Regions from separate parts of the Streptomyces sp. Ag109_O5-10 genome, predicted to be linked through region 2. Evidence: predicted binding sites of a transcription regulator. Region 2 holds the regulator's gene; each other region holds the start of a gene.
What was found. Region 2 encodes HspR, which represses chaperone genes until heat shock. Its sites were predicted from a motif close to TTGAGNNNNNNNNNCTCAA; they were not measured.
Positions count from the first base shown of each region.

Region 1: a site for HspR is predicted at 1,293-1,311, ahead of lon (endopeptidase La). Genes of this name have one in related genera too.
Region 3: a site for HspR is predicted at 2,553-2,571, ahead of dnaK (molecular chaperone DnaK). Genes of this name have one in related genera too.

Region 1 is NZ_FNTQ01000001.1:3,108,632-3,112,595, reverse strand. Features, by position in the region: gene BLW82_RS14135 (GNAT family N-acetyltransferase) at 347-1,150, opposite strand; gene lon (endopeptidase La) at 1,334-3,754, shown strand; gene BLW82_RS14125 (lysozyme) at 3,933-3,964, opposite strand, start outside.
Region 2 is NZ_FNTQ01000001.1:4,383,076-4,387,039, forward strand. Features, by position in the region: gene BLW82_RS20035 (PA14 domain-containing protein) at 1-1,143, shown strand, start outside; gene BLW82_RS20040 (heat shock protein transcriptional repressor HspR) at 1,216-1,662, opposite strand; gene dnaJ (molecular chaperone DnaJ) at 1,667-2,842, opposite strand; gene grpE (nucleotide exchange factor GrpE) at 2,879-3,532, opposite strand; gene dnaK (molecular chaperone DnaK) at 3,529-3,964, opposite strand, start outside.
Region 3 is NZ_FNTQ01000001.1:1,658,887-1,662,850, forward strand. Features, by position in the region: gene narJ (nitrate reductase molybdenum cofactor assembly chaperone) at 1-425, shown strand, start outside; partial or broken gene BLW82_RS44840 (respiratory nitrate reductase subunit gamma) at 473-595, shown strand; gene dnaK (molecular chaperone DnaK) at 652-2,505, opposite strand; gene BLW82_RS07600 (OsmC family protein) at 2,646-3,071, opposite strand; gene BLW82_RS07605 (vWA domain-containing protein) at 3,139-3,964, opposite strand, start outside.

The DNA of each region.
Region 1 (3,964 bases), 1.3 Mb from region 2:
GCTGCCGGGTGCGGGTGCGTCGTGGCTGGTCGCGCAGTTCCCCGCGCCCCTTATGGGGCGGTTCTGTGGGCCGGGGGTTCGATGCCGGGGAGGGATGGTCGGGGGTCGGGTGCGGGTGTGTTGTGGCTGGTCGCGTGGTTCCCCGCGTCCCTTATGGGGCGGTTCTGTGGGCCGGGGTTCGACGCGGGGGAGGGGCGGTCGGGGGTCGGGTGCGGGTGTGTTGTGGCTGGTCGCGTGGTTCCCCGCGTCCCTTATGGGGCGGTCCGGTGGGCCGGGGTTCGACGCGGGGGAGGGGCGGGGGCGTCGTGGGTGGTCGCGGAGTTTGCCGCGCCCGATACGGGGCGGCTCAGTGGGCCGGGGTCCAGACGTACGGGGTTGTCGTCGTCAGCGTCCTGAAGCCCAGGCGCTTCAGGATCGGGGCGCTGTCGGACGAGGCCTCCACGAGGAGGTAGGGGACGTTCCTGGCTGCCGCCCGGGTCGCTCGCAGGGCGACCAGCGCGCGGTAGATGCCCTTGCCGCGCCACTCGGCCAGGGTGGAGCCGCCCAGCAGCATCGCGAAGTCCGTGCCGGGGCGGAAGGCCACCCAGGCGGCCGAGACGACCTCCCCGGCGGCCTCGGCCACGAACACCTCGTTGTCGTGGGGGGCGACCGTGAGCCGGCCCCTCAGGTAGCCGGCGAGCCACGACATGTCCTCGCCCCACACCGCGGTCTCCAGTGCGGCGATCCGGTCCAGGTCCGCGTCGGCGGTGACCCGGCGCAGGGTCACGCCCGGCGGCAGGGCGGCCGCCTCTGCGGTCGACTCGCCGATCGGGGCGATCACCACCGTCTCCCGCGGCTCGGGCACGAAGCCCGCCGCGCGCAACCGGTCGGGGAGGTCCGCCGGGTCGTCGTGCCCGCGCGTCTTCCACTCCACGGCCTCGCCGCGCGCCGCGAAGAAGTCCCGCTGCCGGGCGATCAGCGCGTCCAGTTCGCGGCCGCGCACACCGCCCCAGTCGCGCGGTCCGGTCACGAAGCCGCGGTGCTGGCCCACCACTCGCAGGACCGGACCGTCGTGCTCGTAGCTGATCCCGGGCGCGGGGTCGGGCTGGACGGCGCGCATCTGGGCGTCGTAGGCGGCCAGCAGGGCCGCGCTGAGGTCGGTGTCGGTCATCGGGCGACCGTACGGGGAATGAGTGCGCGCCGAGCAACTGTTTTCCGCACACAGGGCTCCGTCCGTACGCCCGTACCGCCAGGTCAGCAGCCGATCGCTGACAGCGAACGCACCCCTGGGAACATTCGGTGGCTCACATGCATTGAGTCGGCATAACTCAAGTTGACTGCCGAAGGGGAGATCATGGCTTCGACGTCCGCATCACTCACCCTCCCTGTGCTGCCTCTCGACGGCGAGGTCGTGCTGCCCGGGATGGTGGTCCCGCTGGACCTGAAGGACCCCGATGTACGCGCCGCCGTGGAGGCCGCGCAGGCTGCCGCCCGTACCGAGGCGGGCAAGCCCAGGGTGCTGCTGGTGCCGCGGGTGGACGGCACCTACCCGGGCACCGGTGTGCTCGGGACCGTGGAGCAGGTCGGCCGCCTGGCCGACGGCGACCCGGGCGCGCTGATCCGCGGCCGCTACCGGGTGCGCATCGGCGCCGGCACCACCGGCCCGGGTGCCGCCCTGTGGGTCGAGGGCACCCGCGTCGACGAGAACGTCCCGGATCCGGTGCCCGGTCATGTCACCGAACTGATCAAGGAGTACAAGGCCCTCGCCACCGCGTGGCTGCGCAAGCGCGGCGCCTGGCAGGTCGTGGACCGGGTGCAGGCCATCGACGACGTCTCCCAGCTCGCCGACAACTCCGGTTACTCGCCCTTCCTGACCACCGAACAGAAGATCGAGCTCCTGGAGACCGTCGACGCGGTCGCCCGCCTGAAGGTGGCCACCCAGCAGCTGCGCGACCACCTCGCCGAGCAGGACGTGGCCGAGACCATCGCCAAGGACGTCCAGGAGGGCGTCGACAAGCAGCAGCGCGAGTTCCTGCTCCGCCGCCAGCTGGAGGCGGTCCGCAAGGAGCTGCGTGAGCTGAACGGCGACGCCGCCAAGGACGGCGAGGAGTCCGACGACTACCGCGCCCGGGTGGAGGCCGCCGACCTGCCGGAGAAGGTCCGGGAGGCCGCCCTCAAGGAGGTCGACAAGCTGGAGCGGTCCAGCGACCAGTCGCCCGAGGGCTCGTGGATCCGCACCTGGCTGGACACCGTCCTCGAACTGCCGTGGAACGAGCGGACCGAGGACGCGTACGACATCCAGGGCGCCAAGGCGGTCCTGGACGCCGAGCACGCCGGTCTGGAGGACGTGAAGGAGCGGATCACCGAGTACCTGGCGGTGCGCAAGCGCCGCAGCGACCGGGGGCTCGGCGTCATCGGCGGCCGCCGTGGCGGTGCCGTGCTGGCGCTCGTCGGTCCGCCCGGTGTCGGCAAGACCAGCCTGGGTGAGTCCGTCGCCCACGCGATGGGCCGCAAGTTCGTCCGGGTCGCCCTCGGCGGCGTCCGGGACGAGGCGGAGATCCGCGGCCACCGCCGTACGTACGTCGGCGCGCTGCCCGGCCGGATCGTGCGGGCGATCAAGGAGGCCGGTTCGATGAACCCGGTCGTCCTGCTCGACGAGATCGACAAGGTGGGCTCCGACTTCCGCGGCGACCCGGCCGCGGCCCTGCTCGAAGTCCTGGACCCGGCGCAGAACCACACCTTCCGCGACCACTACCTGGAGGTCGAACTCGACCTGTCCGACGTCGTCTTCCTCGCCACCGCCAACGTCCTGGAGGCGATCCCGGAGGCCCTGCTCGACCGCATGGAGCTGGTCCGCCTGGACGGCTACACCGAGGACGAGAAGGTCGTCATCGCCCGGGACCACCTGCTCCCGCGCCAGCTGGAGCGGGCGGGACTGGCCGAGGACGAGGTGACCCTCGACGAGAGCGCGCTGCGCAAGCTCGCCGGCGAGTACACCCGTGAGGCGGGCGTGCGCACCCTGGAGCGGTCGATCGCCCGGCTGCTCCGCAAGGTCGCGGCCCAGCACGAACTGGGCGCGCGGAAGCTGCCGTTCACGATCCGGGACGAGGACCTGCGCGCCCTGATCGGCCGGCCGCACCACGTGCCCGAGTCCGCCCAGGACCCGGCCGAGCGCCGCACCGCGGTACCGGGTGTGGCGACGGGCCTCGCGGTCACCGGCGCCGGCGGCGACGTCCTCTTCGTCGAGGCGTCCCTCGCCGATCCGGAGACCGGCGCGGCGGGTCTGACCCTCACCGGCCAGCTGGGTGACGTGATGAAGGAGAGCGCGCAGATCGCCCTGTCCTTCCTCCGCTCGCACGGCGCCGAACTGGAACTCCCGGTCGGCGACCTGAAGGACCGGGGCGTGCACATCCACTTCCCGGCGGGGGCGGTGCCGAAGGACGGTCCGAGCGCCGGCGTCACGATGACGACGGCCCTCGCGTCGCTGCTCTCCGGGCGGCTGGTCCGCACGGACGTGGCGATGACCGGCGAGGTCTCGCTGACCGGCCGGGTGCTGCCCATCGGCGGCGTGAAGCAGAAGCTGCTCGCCGCCCAGCGCGCGGGGGTGACGACCGTCATCATCCCGAAGCGCAACGAGGCCGACCTGGACGACGTCCCGGCCGAGGTGCTGGACAAGCTCGACGTCCACGCCGTGACCGACGTCCGCCAGGTCCTGGAGCTGGCGCTCGCGCCCGCCGTGAACGGCGCGGCGCCGGAGGTTCCGGTAGCGGCGTGACGGACGCTGCCGGATGCAGAAGAGGGCCCGGGTCCCCGCGAGGGGGCCCGGGCCTTCGTGCTGTGCCATTGTTCGTCCGCGTTCGTCCGCGGCGCTGTCGTGGCTGGTCGCGCAGTTCCTCCTGAAGTCTTCGGCCGGGGGTGCCCCCAGCGTCCCTCCAGGGGCGCTGCAGAACCGCCTAGCCGTTGGCCAGCGCCACCACCCGGTCGA
Region 2 (3,964 bases):
GAACTGAGCTGGTCGGGGGTGCGCGCCGCGGTGAAGTACCGGGTGGAGCGGACCGACTTCCACGGTGTGGTCACCAAGTCCTGGGAGCTCGCCCACACGGTGAGCCTCACCGACGGCACGCTCACCCGGGGCGAGACCGTCAAGTACCGGGTCGCGGCCGTGGACGGCTCGGGCCACGCGTCGCCGTTCACCGACCTCAAGGCGGTGACCCGCCCGCTGGCCGCGCCCCGCGGACTCACGGCGACCGCGGGCATCGGCAGCGCGACCCTCCAGTGGACGATGAGGGCCGCGGACACCCCGTACGGCGAGTTCCGCGTCTACCGCTCAACCACGCTGCCCGTGGACACCTCGACGGCGCAGTGGGTGACCTGCACGACCAGCTACACCACCCTCTCCGACGGGTCCCGCCGGTACAGCTGTGGCGACTTCTCGGCCGAGGAGGGCACGACGTACCACTACGCGGTGGCGAACGTGCAGTGGCCGCAGGTGTCCCCCCTCTCCGGCACCGCGACCGTCACCACGCTTGCGTCGGACAAGCCGCCCGCCCAGGTGACCGGCCTGACCGCGACGGCCACCGAGTACGGCATCGAGCTGGACTGGGACGACAACACCGAGGCCGACCTGAACCGGTACGTGGTCTACCGGGGCACGGTCCTCGGCGAGGAGGGCGACGAGCAGGTCTGCTCCGGCTCGGAGTGGGCGTGGCTGTCCCCGTCCACCTCGCGATACCGGGACGTGCGGCTGCCGGACGGCGATCACGCCTGCTATTGGGTGGACGCGATCGACACCGCGGGCAACTCCAGTCGGTGGCTGGGGCCGGTGAGCGCGGTCGCCGTCGACGAGCTGGACCTGACCCCGTCGGTGGCCACCCCGGAGGGCTCCCCGCTGACCCTGACGGCGGACACCCCCGACTCGGGCGGCGTCCACCTCGCGTGGAGCGCGGTCGACTCGGCGACCGGCTACCAGGTCTACCGCTGGAACCCGGCGACGCGGACGTACGAGAAGCTGGCGGCCACGGCCGACCGCTCCTACGACGACGCCACGGCCGCCCGCGGCACCACCCACCACTACTGGGTGACCGCGCTGTACGCCGACGGCACGGAGTCGGCCCCGGGCGCGGAGTGGGCGATCCTGGAGCCGTGAGCAGGTGTGGGAAAGGGGGCCCCGGCTTTCCGCCGGGGCCCCCTTTCTCGTCGAATCCCTCGTCGAACGCGCCTAGTCCTTGGCCTTCTTCGGCCGCCACACCACCAGCGCGCTGGTCTGCTGGACCTCCTGGTACGGAACCAGGTCGCGGCGGTAGGAGGCGTGGACGGCGGCCTCGCGCTGCCGCATCGCGGCCGCCGCGCCATCGACGGCCGCCTCGAGTTCGGCGACCCGCTGCTGGAGCGCCAGGACCTGGTTCTCCAGTTCGATGATGCGCTTGATGCCGGCCAGGTTGATGCCCTCGTCCTGGGACAGCGTCTGCACCTGGCGGAGCAGTTCGATGTCGCGGGCCGAGTAGCGGCGGCCGCGCCCGGCCGTGCGGTCGGGGGAGACCAGGCCGAGCCGGTCGTACTGGCGCAGCGTCTGCGGGTGCAGTCCGGAGAGCTGGGCCGCCACCGAGATGACGTAGACCGGGGTCTCCTCGGTCAGTTCATACGGGTTACGTCGACGGCCGTCCATCTCTTCATGCTCCCTTCGCGGCCTCGAACAGCTCGGCCCGCGGGTCCTCGCCAGCGGTCGCCTCGCGATACGCCTCCAGTGCATCCCGAGCATTCCCCGACAGGTCCTTCGGGACACTCACCTCGACGGTGACCAGGAGGTCGCCGCGGGTGCCGTCCTTGCGGACCGCGCCCTTGCCACGGGCGCGCATGGTGCGGCCGTTGGGCGTGCCCGGGGGCAGCTTCAGGGTGACCGGCGGTCCGCCCAGGGTCGGGACCCTGACCTCGCCGCCGAGCGCCGCCTCGGTGAAGGTCACCGGGACGGTCACCGTGAGGTTGTCGTCCTTGCGGCCGAACACCGGGTGGGTGTCCACGTGCACCATGACGTACAGGTCGCCCGCGGGGCCGCCGCGTTCGCCCGGTGCGCCCTTGCCGCGCAGCCGGATGCGCTGGCCGTCGGTCACCCCGGCGGGGATGCGGACCTGCATGGTCCGGGACGACTTGGCGCGGCCGCTGCCCTTGCAGTCGGGGCAGGGGTTCTCCGCGATCAGGCCGCGGCCCTTGCAGTCCGGGCAGGGGTCGGTCAGCGAGAAGCCGCCGCCCGATCCCCGCGCCACCTGGCCGGTGCCGACGCAGGTCGGGCACACCCGAGGCGTGCCGTTCACGTCGCCGGTGCCCGAACAGGCCTTGCAGGGGGCCTGCGAGGACATCCGCAGCGGGACCGTGGCGCCCTCGATGGCCTCCGTGAAGCTCAGCGTGACCTCGGACTCGATGTCCTGGCCGCGCCGCGGCTGGGTACGGCCGGCCGTGCCGCCGCCCCGGTTGAACAGGCCCCCCAGGACGTCACTGAAGCCGCCGCCGCCGAAGCCGCCGCCCCCGCCCTGGGCGCCTCCCCCGAAGAGGTCGCCCAGGTCGAAGTTGAAGTTGCCGCCGCCCGCGCCCGGCCCCGGGCGGAAGCCGCCGTTGCCGAAGAGGGCGCGTGCCTCGTCGTACTCCTTGCGCTTCTTGGGGTCGCCGAGTATGTCGTTCGCCTCGGAGATCTCCTTGAAGCGCTCCTCGGCCTTGGCGTTGCCCTTGTTGGCATCCGGGTGGAACTCGCGGGCGAGCTTCCGGTACGCCTTCTTGATCTCGGCCTCGGTGGCGTCCTTGGGGACGCCGAGGACCTTGTAGTAGTCCTTCTCGATGAAGTCCTTGGTGCTCATCCCCGACGCCCCTCCTTCCGCTCGGTACTTATTACGTCAGCCCTCCTCAGGGCCGTTGTCCTTCTCGTCGGCCGCGGGGGCCTCCTCGGTCCCCTCGGCCTTCGCCGGCGTCGCCCCCGGCTGCGGTTCGGCGACCGCCACCCGCGCCGGGCGGATGGTGCGCTCGCCGATGCGATACCCGGGCTGCAGGATGGCCACGCACGTCGTCTCGGTGACGTCCGGCGCGTAGCTGTGCATCAGCGCCTCGTGGATCGTCGGGTCGAAGGGCTCGCCCTCCTTGCCGAACTGCTGCAGGCCCATCTTCGCCGCGACCGTCTCGAGGGATTCGGCCACCGACTTGAAACCGCCGACCAGTTCGCCGTGTTCCCGGGCCCGGCCGATGTCGTCGAGCACGGGCAGGAGTTCGGTCAGGAGGTTCGCGATGGCGATCTCCCGGACCGTGATCCGGTCGCGCTCCACGCGGCGTCGGTAGTTCTGGTACTCGGCCTGCAGGCGCTGGAGGTCCGCGGTGCGCTCACCGAGCGCGGTGCGTACCTGGTCCAGCTGCGCGGTCAGACCGGCCAGCTGTGCGCTTGCGTCCCCGGCCGGGGCCGCTCCCTGTGCGGGAGCGGCCTTCGGCTCGGCGTCGTCGGGGGTGGCGCCGGAGGGGACGTCGGGCTTCTCCTCGAAGCCCGGGGTCTCCTCCGTCACGCGGCACCGTCCTTGCGCTCGTCGTCGACGATCTCGGCGTCCACCACGTCGTCGGCGGCGTCACTGGCGGGGGCACCGCCGGCCGCGGCACCCGCGGCCTGGGCGTCGGCGTACATGGCCTGGCCCAGCTTCTGGGAGACGGCCGCGACCTTCTCGGTGGCGGTGCGGATCTCGGCGGTGTCCTCGCCCTTGAGCTTCTCCTTGAGCTCCTCGACCGCGGCCTCGACCTCGGTCTTGATCTCGCCCGGGACCTTGTCCTCGTTGTCCTTGAGGAACTTCTCGGTCTGGTAGACGAGCTGCTCGCCCTGGTTGCGGGTCTCGGCGGCCTCGCGGCGGCGGTGGTCCTCCTCCGCGTACTGCTCGGCCTCCTGGCGCATCCGGTCGACCTCGTCCTTCGGCAGCGAGGAGCCGCCGGTGACGGTCATCTTCTGC
Region 3 (3,964 bases), 2.7 Mb from region 2:
CCCGGCTGCCGCTGCTGCGCGAAGCCGCCCCGCAACTGCGGGAGTTCACCGACCACGCGACGGTGACCCCACCGCAGGAGCTGGCCGCGCACTACGTGCAGGTCTTCGACTTCAAGAACCGGCACACCCTCTACCTCAGCTGGTGGCGGGACGGCGACACCAGCCGCCGGGGCATGTCCCTGGTCCGGTTCCAGGACCTCTACAAGGCGTACGGCATGGAGTTCACCGGCGAGGAGCTGCCGGACTTCCTCCCCGCCGTCCTGGAGTTCACGGCCCGCACCGGCAACACCGACCTCCTCACCGAGCACCGCGACTGCCTGACGCAACTCCGCGGCAGGCTGACCGACTTCGGCACCCCCTACGCGTGTGTCCTGGACGCGGTCTGCGCCGCCCTGCCGGCCCCGCCCGGCGGAGTGCGCCCGTGACCGCCTTCCTGTGGGGCGCCCTGCCGTACGTCGCCTGCGCCCTCCCCATCGGCCTGGTCCCCTGCACCCGCCTGGTGCACACGTTCAGCGCCCCGGTGCAGTACCTGTTCCGCCCGTACCCGGTGTACCGGTCGCGGGAACCGAGACAACCGAGCCCCCGCCCCGAACCACACCACCCTTCCCGCCGCACCGGCGCTCAGCCACGACGGCGCAGCCCGGCGGTGCCTCACCCGGCCGCACCCCGGTCCCTCTCGTCGTCCACGATCTCGGCGTCCACCACCCCCTCCTCCTCGCCCTCCGGCACCCGCTGTTCCTCGGCCGAACCGCCGGAGGCACCGGCGTACATGGCCTGCCCCATCTGCTGGCTCACGGTCGCCAGCTTCTCCACTCCCTGCCGCAGCTCCCCGGTGTCGGCGTCCCGTTCGAGCAGCGCCTTCAGCTCGGTGATCGCCGCCTCCACCTCGGACTTCGTGCCGCCGGGCACCCGCTCCTCGTTCTCCCGGAGGAACTTCTCTGTCTGGTAGACGAGTTGCTCGGCCTGGTTCCGGGTCTCCGCGGCCTCGCGGCGTTTGCGGTCCTCCTCGGCGTACTGCTCGGCCTCCCGCATCATGCGGTCGATGTCGTCCTTGGGGAGGGCGGAGCCGCCGGTCACGGTCATCTTCTGCTCCCGGCCGGTCGCCAGGTCCTTCGCCGAGACGTGCATGATCCCGTTCGCGTCGATGTCGAAGGCCACCTCGATCTGCGGCACCCCGCGCGGTGCGGGCGGCAGGCCGGTGAGGTCGAAGACGCCCAGCTTCTTGTTGTACGCGGCGATCTCACGTTCGCCCTGGTAGACCTGGATGCCCACCGAGGGCTGGTTGTCGGCCGCGGTCGTGAAGATCTCCGAACGCCGGGTCGGGATGGTGGTGTTGCGCTCGATGAGTCGGGTCATGATGCCGCCCTTGGTCTCGATCCCCAGGGACAGCGGGGTGACGTCGAGCAGCAGCACGTCCTTCACGTCACCGCGGATGACTCCCGCCTGGAGGGCCGCGCCGACGGCGACCACCTCGTCCGGGTTGACCCCCTTGTGCGGGTCCTTGCCGGTGAGTTCACGGACCAGGTCGGTGACGGCGGGCATCCGGGTGGACCCGCCGACCAGGATGACGTGGTCGATGGCCGACACCTGCACGCCCGCGTCCTTGACGGCCTGGTGGAAGGGTTTCTTGCAGCGGTCCAGCAAGTCGGCGGTCAGCTCCTGGAACTGGGCCCGCGTCAGCTTCTCCTCCAGATGCAGCGGCCCCTCCGCGGAGGCCGTGATGTACGGCAGGTTGATCGACGTCTCCGTCGACGACGACAGCTCGATCTTCGCCTTCTCGGCGCTCTCGCGCAGCCGCTGCACGGCCATCTTGTCGTTGCTCAGGTCGATCCCGTACTGCCCCTTGAACCGCTTCACGAGGTGCTCGACGACCCGCTGGTCCCAGTCGTCGCCGCCCAGGTGCGTGTCGCCGTTGGTGGCCTTGACCTCGATCACGCCGTCGCCGATGTCCAGGAGCGACACGTCGAAGGTGCCGCCGCCGAGGTCGAAGACGAGGACCGTCTGCTCCTCGCCCCGGTCCAGGCCGTAGGCCAGCGCGGCGGCCGTCGGCTCGTTGATGATCCGCAGCACCTTCAGGCCGGCGATCTCCCCGGCCTCCTTGGTGGCCTGCCGCTGGGCGTCGTCGAAGTAGGCGGGGACGGTGATCACCGCGTCGGTGACGTCCTCGCCGAGGTAGGCCTCGGTGTCCCGCTTGAGCTTCTGCAGCACCCGCGCCGACAGTTCCTGGGCCCGGAACCGGGTGCCGTCGACGCTCCCGCTCTCCGGGAACCGCCAGGCGGCGTCGCCCATGTGCCGCTTGACCGAGCGGGCGGTGCGGTCCACGTTGGTCACCGCCTGCCGCTTGGCGACCTCGCCGACCAGCACGTCGCCGTTCTTCGCGAAGGCCACCACCGACGGCGTGGTGCGCGCCCCCTCGGCGTTGGCGACGACGGTGGGCTCACCGCCCTCCAGCAGGGCCACCACCGAGTTCGTCGTACCGAGGTCGATACCGACCGCACGTGCCATGTCCGTCCCCTTTCCGCCCGGGCGCTTCCCCGACTCCAGCACAAAACTTGAGCGAGCCGTTGTCAATGCCGGGGACCCCGGGAACGACGCTGCCGCGCCCCCTCGGACGAGGGGGCGCGGCAGCGCGGCGGGCGGGACGGTCAGGCGAGCTTCGCGTCCAGGGTGATCGTGGTCCCGGTCAGGGCCTGGCTGACCGGGCAGTTCTTCTTGGCGTCCTCGGCGGCGGCGACGAAGCCGTCCGCGTCCAGGCCGGGGACGGTGCCCTCGACGGTCAGGTGGATGCCGGTGATGCCGGTGCCCGGCTGGAAGGTGACGTCGGCGTTGGTGACCAGCTTGGTGGGCGGGGTCCCGGCCCCGGTCAGGGCGTGCGAGAGCGCCATGGAGAAGCAGCTGGAGTGGGCGGCCGCGATCAGCTCCTCGGGGCTGGTCTTGCCGTTCGCCTCCTGGGAGCGCGAGGCCCACGTGACGGGCTGCTCGCCGATACCGGAGGAGTCGAAGGTGATGACACCGTTGCCCTCGGTCAGGCTGCCTTCCCAGACGGTGTGTGCGGTGCGCGTGGTAGCCACGGTTGTTCCTTTCGGCGATGAAGGCGAATGAACCGGTTCGCTCGCCCCCATCCGATCACATCAGGGCTCACCGCACCCGGAAGACCGGCCCACGGGGGGTGAACGGCAGGCGACGTCCGTCCGGGATCAGATAGGCGTGCTCACGGCGCACCCGCAGGACGTCGCACCAGCCGTCGGTGATCACCAGGACCGGCGCGGCGGGCGGGAAGTCGTCGGCGCGCTGGAGCAGGTCGATGCCGGGCTGCAGGACCGTACCGCCGCGGCCGTGCACCCGGACCCGGCCGGCGATGTCGGTGGTCGGGAGGTAGCCGGCGTCGTGCGGGGCCGCGTCGCAGAAGACGACACGCGCGGCGGGTACGTCACGGGCCTCGGCGTAGGAGGCGATCGCGCCGAGGGCCTTGCCGAGCAGGGTGCGGTCCATGGAGCCGGAGGTGTCGAGGACCACGCCGAAGGTGCAGCGGGCGACCTCCTCGGGCGGGAAGTACCGGCCGGCGCGCGGGATGTCCGGGGTGGACGACTGCCGGCGCGAGGGGCGGGCGTACGACCGTACGGCCTCCGGGCGCGGCACGTACTCGTCGAACCAGCGGGCGAGCCGGGCGTCCCAGGGCAGCGGCGGATGGCTGAGGGCGCGGATCTCCTCGACCAGCCCGCCGGGCAGCAGCCCCCGGTCCTGCGTCTGGTGCAGGTCGAGCCCCTGGCACAGTCCGCGCCGGTAGAACTCGTCGAGGTCGACGTAGGCGCCGGGCTGCCCGAGCGGCGCGCCCAGCACGTCACCGCGTCCCTTGCCGCGCAGGGTGGCGAGCCGCCGCATCCGCCTCAGGTCGACGGCGATCCGGTCGTACACCTCCTCGGCCGACAGCCCCTTCAACCCGGCGTCGTACAGCAGCCCTTCG